One region of the Dactylosporangium cerinum genome, then DNA from elsewhere that is predicted to be linked to it. Evidence: riboswitches for the same ligand, from Rfam matches in the RefSeq annotation. Region 1 holds a riboswitch; each other region holds the start of a gene.
The links. A riboswitch is a leader RNA that binds a small molecule or an ion and turns the genes downstream of it on or off. The one in region 1 is predicted to bind ZMP and ZTP.
Positions count from the first base shown of each region.

Region 2: another riboswitch for ZMP and ZTP. It lies ahead of ACFPIJ_RS30000 (phosphoribosylaminoimidazolecarboxamide formyltransferase); the one in region 1 lies ahead of ACFPIJ_RS46830 (bifunctional 5,10-methylenetetrahydrofolate dehydrogenase/5,10-methenyltetrahydrofolate cyclohydrolase).
Region 3: another riboswitch for ZMP and ZTP. It lies ahead of ACFPIJ_RS03215 (serine hydroxymethyltransferase); the one in region 1 lies ahead of ACFPIJ_RS46830 (bifunctional 5,10-methylenetetrahydrofolate dehydrogenase/5,10-methenyltetrahydrofolate cyclohydrolase).

Region 1 covers NZ_JBHSIU010000070.1:143,498-147,510, forward strand. Annotated here, with positions in the region: gene yidC (membrane protein insertase YidC) at 1-132, shown strand, start outside; gene ACFPIJ_RS46820 (Jag family protein) at 245-895, shown strand; partial or broken gene ACFPIJ_RS46825 (IS30 family transposase) at 1,232-1,382, shown strand; ZMP/ZTP riboswitch at 2,173-2,257, shown strand; gene ACFPIJ_RS46830 (bifunctional 5,10-methylenetetrahydrofolate dehydrogenase/5,10-methenyltetrahydrofolate cyclohydrolase) at 2,270-3,136, shown strand; gene rsmG (16S rRNA (guanine(527)-N(7))-methyltransferase RsmG) at 3,400-4,013, shown strand, end outside.
Region 2 covers NZ_JBHSIU010000041.1:212,333-216,345, reverse strand. Annotated here, with positions in the region: gene ACFPIJ_RS30010 (GDSL-type esterase/lipase family protein) at 1-551, shown strand, start outside; gene ACFPIJ_RS30005 (VOC family protein) at 643-1,053, shown strand; gene ACFPIJ_RS30000 (phosphoribosylaminoimidazolecarboxamide formyltransferase) at 1,071-2,147, opposite strand; ZMP/ZTP riboswitch at 2,177-2,262, opposite strand; gene ACFPIJ_RS29995 (dihydrofolate reductase family protein) at 2,293-2,856, opposite strand; gene ACFPIJ_RS29990 (RNA polymerase subunit sigma-70) at 2,912-3,850, opposite strand; gene ACFPIJ_RS29985 (hypothetical protein) at 3,951-4,013, shown strand, end outside.
Region 3 covers NZ_JBHSIU010000004.1:485,895-489,907, reverse strand. Annotated here, with positions in the region: gene ACFPIJ_RS03220 (hypothetical protein) at 1-559, shown strand, start outside; gene ACFPIJ_RS03215 (serine hydroxymethyltransferase) at 1,230-2,492, opposite strand; ZMP/ZTP riboswitch at 2,516-2,602, opposite strand; gene ilvD (dihydroxy-acid dehydratase) at 2,669-4,013, opposite strand, start outside.

The DNA.
Region 1 (4,013 bases):
GCGGCGGCGCAGCAGGCGGCAGCCGCCGAAGCCGCCGCGGCCAAGGCAAACGGCAAGGCCCTCGCGCCGAAGCCCGGCGCCAAGCCGATCAACCCGAAGAAGGGTGGCGCCGCGAAGCGGCAGTCGGGTTGACGCGACCCCGCCGGCCCGCCCCTCACCTCGGGCCGGCGAGTGGCGCTCCCTGTGCACCACCACCCCTCACCGACGACCTGTGACGGCGCCTCGGCGCCCCAAACAAGCGGAGATGAGTTTCGTGACCGACACCACCAGTGATCTCGACGCGCGCGGCACCGATGGCGACGCTCTGGATCAGGACGCCAAACTCGACGCGGTCGAGGACGGCGACGACGCCGGCGATGGCGACGGCAGCGACGGCGACGCCGCGCCGGCAGCCTCCGGCGGGAACGGCCGAGCTGCGGCCGACCTGTTCCGCGAAAGCGAGATTGCGGCCGACTACGTCGAGGGCCTCCTCGACATCCTCGACTACGACGGCGACATCGACGAGCTCGTCGTCAGCGGTCGTCCCGTGGTCGAGGTCGTCGAGGGCGGCGACGGCTCCGGCCGCCGGCTCCAGGCGCTCGTCGGCCAGCGCGGCGCCACCCTTGAAGCGCTGCAGGAGCTGAGCCGCCTCGCGGTCTTCCGGCAGACGGGCTCCCCCAGCCGTCTGCTCCTCGACGTCGGCGGCTACCGGGCGCTGCGCCGCAAGGAGCTCGGCGCGATCGCCAAGAACGCCGCCGAGAAGGTGAAGGAGTACGGCGAGGCCGTGCGGCTGGAGCCGATGAGCGCCTTCGAGCGTAAGTGCGTGCACGACGTGATCAACGCGCTCCCTGGCGTGGAGAGCGAGTCGGAAGGTGTCGAGCCGGCCCGGCGGATCGTGGTGCGGCCCGTCGCCTGACGGTCGTTTCCGCCTCACGGCGGTCGGCCTTTGTTCTGCCGTTTGGCGGGGCGTCCCTCTTGGGGGGCGCCCCGCCTTCGTCTGTCCGGCCGGTGGCGCTCTCGATGGTGTGCAGAGTCGAGGTCTTTGGCGCCGTGACTCCGGTCTTGAAGCTTTGCAGATCGAAGTCGTGGGCTTGGTCGCCCGGGCGGCCGTGGGGCGACTGCGATCAACCGGTGGAACGTCAGACGGCGACGGTCCTGCTCGTCCGCCTGGTCGGCGTGTGGCTTGATCGCCGGGGTGATCGTCCACTCCGGGTGCTGTCGAACGTTGGGTGAAGCTGCTGCGCTACACCGCTTGAGCATCAGCGACCGGCCGGCCGAGGCCGAGGACCGGGCGGTGCCGGGTCATTGCGAGGGTGACCTGCTCATCGGCAGGAACGGGGAGACAGCGATCGCGACCCTGGTGGGACGCGCGACCCGGTTCGTGCTCCTCGTCGCGCTGCCCGACAGCCGCGTCAGCGAACACGTCATCGCCCAGCTGACCGCGAAGATGAACCCCCGCCGAGAAACTCAACGAGTTCCTCACCAGCGGTGTCGCAACCAGATCCTGAAACCGCCGTGGACAGCCGGTCGGCGATTTTGATCACCGGGGAGGTCCGCTCCCCCGGCGCGGCACGCGGGCAACGAGCCTGATGCAAACCTCGGCAGCTCCGGATCGGGCACCGCGCATGCGGCAACCGCTCGACAAGACCTTGGTCGTGTCCGCCGGCAGATGTCCGCCCGCTGGGTTCCTGTCCGGCAGTCGTGATTGTGGAGTGGTGCACCTGCTCCTTGAAGCGGACCACTTCGGCCACGCGGCTTCCTCGGTGCTGTTCAACCTGCCCGGCCATGTGCTCGGTCCGCGACTTTGATCTGTGAAGGACGGTGTCCGGCAGGGTGGTGGCCGCGACAGTCGGAATGACTTCCGGGGTCGGGTGCCCGTGGATCCTTCGGGTTGTGGGAATCCGGCAACAGCGCCGCATGCCCGGCGCCAGGTCCGGCACTACCGATGCCGGTGGTCGTGTGATCGAGGTCGTGGGCTGGTCGTCCGGGTGGCCGTGGGGCGTCTTCGATCGAGGTGGTCGTGATCGAAGGTGCGGAACGGTCGCTGGGCACGGGGTGATGCGTGGACGTGATCGACGGCCGCTGAACCCGGGCGAGGGAAGGCGGCCGCTTGAACCTCGTGGCGCGGTGCTCCGATTCGGTTGCCTGGGCTTTGTCCCCGCGTGGGCGCACGGTCCGGGGATCGGGGACAATGGGCGAAGACGCGACTGGCGGCACCGGGATGGGACGGACCATCGGGGAGCTCGGGTTGTGAGGGTCGACCGCCTGGGTCCTCACGTCGAGGAGTCTTATGTCCACGACCACTGCTGTTCTTCTGCCCGGCGCTCCCGTCGCCGAGCAGATCCTGGCCGACGTTGCGACCCGGGTCGCAAAGCTGCGCGAGCGGGGCGTTGTCCCGTCGCTCGCGACGATTCTTGTCGGCGATGACGATGCGAGCGCGGGGTACATCCGCATCAAACAGCGCCAGGCCGCGGAGCTCGGGTTCGCGTCGCCGCATGAGCACCTGCCCGCCGACGCTACGCAGGACGCCCTGCACGCCGTGATCGACCGGTTCAACGCGGACCCCGATGTGCACGGGTTGCTGATCCAGTACCCGACGCCGCGGCACATCGACTACGACACGGCGTTGCAGCGGGTCGACCCGGACATGGACGTCGACGGCATGCACCCGCTGAACCTCGGGCGTCTCGCCGCGGGGATGCCCGGGCCACTCCCCTGCACGCCCGCCGGCATCGAGGCGCTCCTCGCGCACTACGAGATTCCCGTGAGCGGCAGGGAGGTCGTGATCCTCGGCCGCGGTGCGACGCTCGGCCGGCCGCTCGCGATGCTGCTCTCGCAGAAGCGCCCGACCGCCAACGCCGCCGTCACCGTGGTTCACACCGGTGTTGCGGACTGGCCGCGGTACACCCAGCGAGCCGACATTCTCATCGCCGCTGCCGGCGTTCCCGGCATCATCCAGCCGGACCACGTGAAGCCCGGCGCTGTCGTCATCGGTGGCGGTGTCCGTTACGAAGGTCGCCGGCTGCTGCCCGACGTGGATGAGTCCTGCGCCGCCGTTGCGGGCGCCATCACCCCGCGGGTCGGAGGCGTCGGCCCCACCACCGTCGCCATGCTCTTCCGCAACGCTGTCGCGGCCGCCGAGCTCCGTTCCACGTGAACACGTGAACCCCGCGAACAGGTGAACCCGCGACGCTCGTGAAGCCCCGCGGCGCCATCGCCATCGCCATCGCCATCGCCGGCGCTGTCGCTGAGTGCCGTTTCACGTGAAACATCGGTCTCGGGCCGCGCACCAGTCGCGGCCCGAGACCTTGTGCACAGTGCTCCCCCTGAGAGGCACGGCGCTCCCCCCGAGCCCGGCGGCCCGGCGGGCGGGGTGGGCGTGATTTGCTTGAGTGCATGGATGGTGCTGTTCCGCTCGAGGTGTTGCCGGCTGCCGAGAAGGTGTTCGGAGACCGGCTTCCGTTGGCTGAGCGGTTCGCTCAGTTGCTCGTCACCGACGGGGTGATCAGAGGGCTGATCGGGCCGCGCGAGGCGCCTCGGATCTGGGAACGCCACCTCCTCAACTGCGCCGTCCTCGGCGATCTGATTCAGTCGGACGCCACGGTCGTTGACGTCGGCTCCGGCGCCGGGCTGCCCGGTATGGTGCTGGCAGTGGCTCGTCCCGACCTGGTTGTCACGTTGGTCGAGCCGCTCGCACGACGTACCGCGTTCCTTTCCGAAGCGGTGACGGCGCTCGGCCTCGAGCGGACCACAGTGGTCCGGGCGCGGGCCGAGGAGTGCGTCGGGAAGCTCCCCCTCGCCGATGTCGTCACCGCCAGAGCAGTCGCACCGCTGGACCGGCTTGCCGGTTGGTGTCTTCCCCTCACCGCCGTCGGTGGGCGACTGCTCGCGCTCAAGGGAGCCTCCGCTGCGGCCGAGATCGCCGAGCATGCGGAGACCCTGAGCCGGCTTGGTGCGGGTGCGGCGTCGGTACGCCTGTGCGGGGACACCGTCCTCGCCGAGCCGACGACGGTCGTCGAGATCGTGCGGGAACG
Region 2 (4,013 bases), on a different contig from region 1:
CGAGCCCCGACGACACCGTCGGGGCGAGGCTGGCCGCGGCGCTGACCGCGGCGGGCACGCCGACGCAGGTGCGGGTCTTCGCGGTGCCCGGCGCCGACAGCCAGGGCCTCGCGGAGCAGGTCCGCCGGGCGACGGCCGCGACGCCGGACCTGGCGCTCATCATCGTCGGCGCCAACGACCTCACCCACCTCGTCCCGGCGCAGCGGGCCGCGGCGCTGCTCGGGGCCGCGGTCCGCGCCCTGCGTGCCGCCGGCGCCGAGGTCGTGGTCGCGCCCGCACCCGACCTGAGCGTCATCCCGTGGGTGCCGCCGCAGCTGCGGGCGGCCGTCCGCGCCGGCAGCCACGCGCTGCAGCAGGCCCAGACCCAGGCGGCGCGCACCGCGGGCGCCCACATCGCCGACATCGGCCGGAGCGCGGCCGCGTTCGCCGCGGAGCCCGCCCTGTTCAGCCCGGACCGCTTCCACCCGTCCAGCGCGGGATATGCGGTGATCGCGACCGCCCTGACCCCCACCGTCCGGGCCGCCGCGGTGGCCCGGAGCGCGGCCACCTAACCGGGGCCTGCGAACCGGGCAAGGATGCAGCCAGGAATCCGGTCAGGAATCAAGAAGCGGCCCGGACCTGGGCGTTCCTAGGGTTACGGGCATGGAAAACGAACTGCTGGCACTCAAGTACCACCACATCACCGTGAGCGACTGGGATGCGTCGCTCGCCTTCTACCGGGACGCGCTCGGGCTCGAGGTGCAGAACGACATCGGCGAGGGTGCGGCCCGCTGGGTCACGCTGGGCGGCAAGGACCAGAACGGGCTGCAGTTCGTGCTGTCGCTGCCGCACGCCGGTCGCACCGAGGCCGACGGCGACGCCCTGCAGGAGCTGCTGTCCAAGGGCGTCCTGCCGATGATCGTCCTCAGCACCGACGACCTCGACACGGCGTTCGAGCGGGTCCGGGCCTCTGGCGCCGAGGTGCTGCAGGAGCCGATCGAGCGGCCGTGGGGCCCGCGCGACTCGGCGTTCCGCGACCCGTCCGGCAACACCGTGCGGATCCAGCAGGGCTGACCGCTTCGCCGGCTGCGTCAGTGCCGGAACAGGCGCACGCCGGTGCGCACGTGCGTGACGCCCAGCCGTTCGCACGCATCGAGGACCGAGGTCGAGCGGATCGAGTCGCCCGGCTCGGCGATGTACCGCACGCCGTGCCGGGCGGCCTCCTCGACGTTGTCGGGGAACGGCAGCGCACCGTCCGACACGAACGCGACCCCGTCGAGGTCCCGCAGCCACGCCGCCGGGTCGGGAATGGCCCCGACCCGGCGGAGCTGCGCCGCGACGCGGTCCTGCACCTTCGCCCCGGCTGCCAGGGCCTGGCACGACGGGTGGCGGCGCAGCCACCAGGTGGACACCTTGGCGCCGGCGAGTCGGGTGCAGTCGACCCGGGACTGCTGCCCGGCGCCGATCCCCAGGGCCATCCCGTCGCGCAGATACGCCACCGAGTTCGACTGGGTGTACCGGACCACGACGAGGCCGAGCAGCAGGTCGTCGACGGCCACGGCGGGCAGTCGCGGGTCGCCGAGCAGCGCCCGGGTCAGCGGCGCGGCGTCGCGGGGCTGGGTGAGGCGCAGCCCGTAGACGTCGCGGGTCTCCACCGCCGGCGGCTCGAACGCCGGGTCGGCCTCCACGACGAGGAACCGGCCGCCCTTCTTCGCGGCGAGGGTCGCCACCACCCCCGGCTCGAACCCGGGTGCGACGATGCCGTCGGACACGACCCGCCGCAGCAGGTCGGCCAGCTCCGCGTCGACGGGCCCGGACACCGCGACGAAGTCGCCGTAGGAACTCTTCGGATCGGCGTCCCTCGCCCGCACGTATGCACTGGTCAGTTCCCCGGTCTGGCCCGGATCCAGCTGGTACGTGTGCGCCATGACGTCATCGAGGCGACCCGCGGTCGCGGCGCCGGCCGGTGACACGTGCTTGAACGACGCCGCGACGGGTCGCCCGAGCGCCGCGGCGGCCTCCCGTACCAGCTGCCACGCCCCGGCGGCATCCAGGACGTTGATGTACGACGGTTGCCCGTGCACCATCCGCAACGGTTGCCGCTCGGGCTCGATCGGCACCGCGGTCGCCGCCGTCTGGTGCGGGTTCATGCCATAGCGCAGTTCCATGCCGCCTCCGAATCGCAGAAGTCTGCTTCCGGAGGCACCCAGGCGGTCGGCGCCACACCCTCGATCCGGCCGGGTCCCCGGTGGTGCTCCACCCTCGCCAGTACCCGGCCGAGGACAGCGTACCGAATCCCGTTGGCCTGAAGCGTCAACCGGTCGCCGGCGCCGCCCGGTGGTAGCGGCTCAGGACCGTGTCGCCGAGGTGTTCGGATGACCGGCATTCCAGGTAGGCGGGCGCGCACTCGGGGAACAGCCGCCGCCCGGTGCCGGCGATGGTGGGGAAGGTCAGGAGCCGGTACTCGTCGATCAGGTCCTCGGCCAGCAGCGCGTGCACGACGCTGAGGCTGCCGGCGACGACCAGGTCCCGCTCGGCCCGCTTGACCGTGTCGATGAGGTCGCCGTCGACGACGGACGAGTTCGCCCAAGCCGAGACGTCCGACAGGGTGTTCGAGACGACCAGCTTCGGCACGGCGTTCATCCGGGCCGCGAACGGGGTGTCGCGGTGCGGCCACAGCTTCGAGAAGGCCTGCCAGGTGGTGCGGCCCAGCAGCAGGGCTCCGTCGTCAAGGGTGCTGCCGAGGTGGAACTTGTCACCCGCGACCGTGGCGGGTCCGTGCCGGAACGCCCAGCCGCCGGTCGGTGTGCCGTCCCTGCCGTCGGGGTCGGACACGATGCCGTCCACGGTGATGAACTCGATGACGATGACGCTCACGATGATGTCCTTTCGGTCGGTGCTCGCCGGTACGTACCAGCGGCGCCGCCGGAACTCATCGCAGCCGGCGGAAATCGTCGGCGGAAATCTGGGCGGGCAGCTCGAACAGCTCGAACACGGCCGGGTCGGCGAACACGACGGTGCGCGCCACCCGGCCGCCGGCGACGCTGAAGACCTGCAGCGTGTGCGCCTGGAACCCGCCCTCGGGCTGCGGGGCGTACGCGGCGAGCGCCGGCTGCCCGTTGGCCGTGAGGTGCTGGACGGCCCACCCGGTGCCACGGATCCGGAACACGCGGTCCATGAACCGGCCGTAGTCGTCGCGGCCGCGGTACCACAACGGCACCGGCGGCATCTCCAGGATCGCGTCGTCGGCGAGCAGGCGGACCAGCGCCGGCACGTCGGCCGCCACGAACGCCCGCGCATACCGGTCGATGACCGCGCGGGTCGCCGGGTCGTCGGGCTCGGTGACCTCGTCGATCCCGCCGATGCCGGCGAGCGCGGCGCGGGCCCGTTGCAGCGCGCTGTTGACGGCCGGGACCGTGGTGTCCAGGTGCCCGGCGACCTCGGCGGCGCTGAAGTCGAGCACGTCGCGCAGCAGCAGCACGGCGCGCTGGCGGGGCGGCAGGAACTGCACGGCCGCCACCAGCGCGAGCCGCAGGTCGGTGCGCACCTGCAGGTCCACCCGGGCGTCCGGGAACGGCTGCAGCCACGCGACGTCGAACGCCGGGGTGAGCGGCGCCTCCAGATCGTCGGCGGGCGCGCCCAACCCCGACGGCAGCGGCCGCCGGGCCCGTCCCGCCAGCGCCGTCAGGCAGGCGTTGGTGGCGATCCGGTACAGCCAGGTGCGCACCGACGCCCGGCTGCTGTCGTAGGAGTCGCGGGCCTTCCACGCGCGCAGCATCGTCTCCTGCGCCAGGTCCTCGGCGTCGTGGAACGAGCCCAGCATCCGGTAGCAGTACGCGATCAACTCACCCCGGAACGGCTCGTACTCCACCCGCCCATCATGGCGGATCGCCGTCGGATGCAGCCGCGGCGGGCGCCGGCTTCCGGCTACGGTGACGCAGTCCGAGACACTTTTCCCGCAGGGGGCAGGCATGGCACGGATCGATCCGGTGGAGATCATCGCGAAGGTGAGCGAGGAGAACGGCAAGCAGCGG
Region 3 (4,013 bases), on a different contig from region 1:
GCAGAGCGCTCGCGCCACGGTTGACGAGGCGCCGGCGGAGGAGCCGGCGGGCGGCAAGCGTTCCCGGTGGGGGCGGTCCAAGGCGGGCAAGGGACGGAAGGGCGAGCCGGCCGAGGCAGCACCGTCCCCGCCCGGCCGCCCCGCCGCGGCAGACGTCGACGACTGGGCCTCCGAGGTGGCCACGGGACCGGGCCGGGACAGCGGGCGTCGGTCAGAGCCTTCGGAGCGATCGGACACCTCCGCCCGGCCGGGCGCATCCGAACGTGCCGGCACGTCCGGCCGCCCCACGTGGGCGACCGACCCCACGTCCGGATACGAGAGCGACCCGAGCGGCGAGTTCACCTCGGACAGCCGGTCCCGCATCTCGTCCCGCACTCCGGCGGGCGGTGGTGGCGGCGGTGGCGGCGAGCAGGAGCGGGCCGGCTCCGCAGTGCCCGGGCAGCGGCAACGGGCCCGCGACATGATGTTCGACGACGACGTGGCGCCGCTGGAGCTCAACCTCGACGAGGAGCCCAAGAACCCGGACCAGCGCTCCCGCCGCTTCCTGCGCCGCAAGTAGCACCCGGCGCCAACCCGTCCGCCCGGACACCGCAGGAAGGACCGGACCGACACGCCCGGTCCTCCGGGCTCCCGTTCGGCGGCGCCAACGTGCAGAAGTCGCCTGTCGACTGTTGCCCGGTTTCGTGCTTTTCGCGAGCTTCTTCTGCCGGTCGTGTCCGGCCTGCTGGTGATCGAAGGACGGTTCTGGTCGTGTGGATGGCCAGTTTCGTCCGTTGATCGTGGCGGCAGGATCGAACTGGGTCGGGTCGGTGGTTGGTGCGTGCCAGTGGCGGGGTCGGCGGGATCGGGTGCGCTGGCGCGCCTCGGGTGGTCGCGCTGCGTCGTCAGGGCGACGTGCCGAGTCGCCTCTCCAGGTGCCCGGGATCCTTCGGGTCCGTGGGAATCCAGCAACAACCCCGCGGGCCCGGCGCCCGATCCGGCACCGCCGAGGTCTGGATCAGCTTCGTCGCCTGCTTGCTTCTGCGCCGGGAGCGGATCTCCCCGGTGATCGAAGTCGCTAGCCGGCTGTCCGCACAACCCGTGCACGACTGCGATCACCACCACGCGGTGCTGGTGCGCGTCGCGGGGCCGGCGTCCACACACCCGGCGCCCCGCGCGGCGGCTCGCTGGTGCTCGAAGGACGGATCTGGTCAGGTTCGCGGCCGGATCCGTCCTTCGAGCAGGAGGGGTCAGTGCCAGCCGGGCATGGGGTACGCGGACAGCAGCTCGCGGACCTCGGCGGCGATCGTGTCCAGGGCCTGGTCGTCGTCCTTCACGGCGGCGTCGACGGCACGGGAGATCCAGTCGGCGACCTGGGGCATCTGCGCCTCGGTGAGGCCGCGGGTGGTGAGGGCGGGGGTGCCGATGCGCACGCCGGACGGGTCGAAGGGCTTGCGGGTGTCATACGGGACGGTGTTGTAGTTCGTCTCGATGCCGGCGCGGTCGAGGGCGCGGGCGGCGGGCTTGCCGCCGATGTTCTTGCCGGTGAGGTCGAGCAGGATGAGGTGGTTGTCGGTGCCGCCGGAGACCAGGTCGAAGCCGCGCTCCAGCAACGAGGACGCCAGCGCGCGGGCGTTGGCCACGATCTGGTGGGCGTAGACGCTGAAGGACGGCTGTGCGGCCTCCCGCAGCGCGACGGCGATGCCCGCGGTGGTGTGGTTGTGCGGGCCGCCCTGCAGGCCGGGGAACACGGCCTTGTCGATGGCCTTCGAGAAGTCAGAGGAGCAGAGCAGCATCGCGCCGCGCGGGCCGCGGAGCGTCTTGTGGGTGGTGGTCGTGATGACCGGGGCGTGGCCGACCGGGGAGGGGTGCGCACCGCCCGCGACGAGGCCGGCGATGTGCGCGATGTCCGCCACGAGCACCGCGTCCACCTCGCGGGCGATCTCGGCGAAGCGCGGGAAGTCGATGGTGCGGGGCAGGGCCGTGCCGCCGCAGAAGATGAGCTTCGGGCGCTCGCGGAGGGCGATGTCGCGGACCTCGTCGAAGTCGACGAGGCCGTCGGACCTGCCGACGGTGTACTGCACGGGCCGGAACCAGGCGCCGGTGGCCGACACGGGCCAGCCGTGGGTGAGGTGGCCGCCCATGGGGAGGGCCATGCCCATGACGGTGTCGCCGGGGGCGGCCAGGGCCATGTAGACGGCGAGGTTCGCGGGGGAGCCGGAGTACGGCTGCACGTTGGCGTGCTCGACGCCGAAGACCGACTTGGCGCGGGCGATCGCCAGCTCCTCGATCGGGTCGATGAAGCGCTGGCCCTCGTAGTAACGCTTGCCCGGGTAGCCCTCGGAGTACTTGTTGGTGAGGACGGTGCCGGTGGCCTCGAGGACGGCCTGGGAGACGTAGTTCTCCGAGGCGATCATCCGCAGCGTGTCGTGCTGGCGGGAGGCCTCGCGCTGGATGAGGTCCGCGAGGTCCGGGTCGGACGAGGTGATGGAGGGCAGGGCAGGCACATGCATGGGTGCTCCCAAGGCAAAGCCGACCGCGGCACCCAGGCGCGCGGTGCCAGCGATGCAGGAAGCTCCCCGGTGGTCGGTTCCACCTTGATGCGCCAGTCGCGGGTTCAACAGCGATGCTAGCCCACCAGCTCATGGAAAACCCGGGCCACTTCGGTTGAAGTGGCCCGGGTGATACATCACGGCACCTTGCGGTAGGCGCCGTCGCTGGCCGCGGTGGCCATCGAGGCGTACGCACGCAGCGCGGCCGAGACCGGCCGGGTGCGGTCCAGCGGCGTGTACGGCCGCTCGCGCTTCTCCTGGGCGACGCGGCGCGCGGTCAGCACGTCCTCGTCGACCACGAGGTCGATCGAGCGGTGCGGGATGTCGATCTCGATCCGGTCGCCGTCCTCGACGAGGGCGATCAGCCCGCCGCCGGCCGCCTCCGGGGAGATGTGTCCGATGGACAGGCCGGAGGTGCCGCCGGAGAACCGGCCGTCGGTGATGAGCGCGCAGGCCCGGCCGAGGCCACGGCCCTTCAGGAACGACGTCGGGTAGAGCATCTCCTGCATGCCCGGCCCGCCCTTCGGTCCTTCGTACCGGATGACCACCACGTCACCGGCGACGACCTGCTTGGCGAGGATGCCGTCGACGGCGGACTCCTGCGACTCGAAGACCCGGGCCGTGCCGTGGAAGACGAGGTTCTCGTCCGGCACGCCGGCGGTCTTCACGACGCAGCCGTCGGGGGCGATGTTGCCGAAGAGGATCGCCAGGCCGCCGTCGGCCGTGTACGCGTGCTCCTTGGAACGGATGCAGCCCTCGGCCGCGTCGGTGTCCAGGGTCGCCCAGCGGTTGGACGTGGAGAACGGCTCCACGGTGCGGACCCCGCCCGGCGCGGCGTGGAACAGCTCGAGCGCCGTCTCGCTGGCAGCACCCGAGCGGATGTCCCAGGACGCGAGCCAGCTGGACAGATCCGGAGAATGCACGCTGCGCACGCCGGTGTTCAGGAGACCCGCGCGGTTGAGCTCGCCCAGGATCGCGGGGATGCCGCCGGCCCGGTGGACGTCCTCCATGTGGTACTTCGGGCTGTTCGGCGCGACCTTCGACAGGCACGGCACCTTGCGGGAGATACCGTCGATGTCGGAGACGCTGAACTCGACCTCGGCCTCGCGGGCGGCGGCCAGCAGGTGCAGGACGGTGTTGGTCGAGCCGCCCATGGCCACGTCGAGGGCGACCGCGTTCTCGAACGCCTCCCGGGTGGCGATCGCGCGCGGCAGCACCGAGGCGTCATCACCCTCGTAGTACTGCTTGCACAGCTCGACGATCAGCGAGCCGGCCCGCTCGAACAGGGCCTTGCGGGCGCTGTGCGTGGCGAGGGTGGAGCCGTTGCCGGGCAGGGCCAGGCCGATCGCCTCGGTGAGGCAGTTCATCGAGTTGGCGGTGAACATGCCGGAGCACGAGCCGCAGGTCGGGCAGGCGGAGCGCTCGATCTCGCCGAGCTGCTCGTCGGTGACGGCCTCGTTGGCGGAGGCGATCATCGCGTCG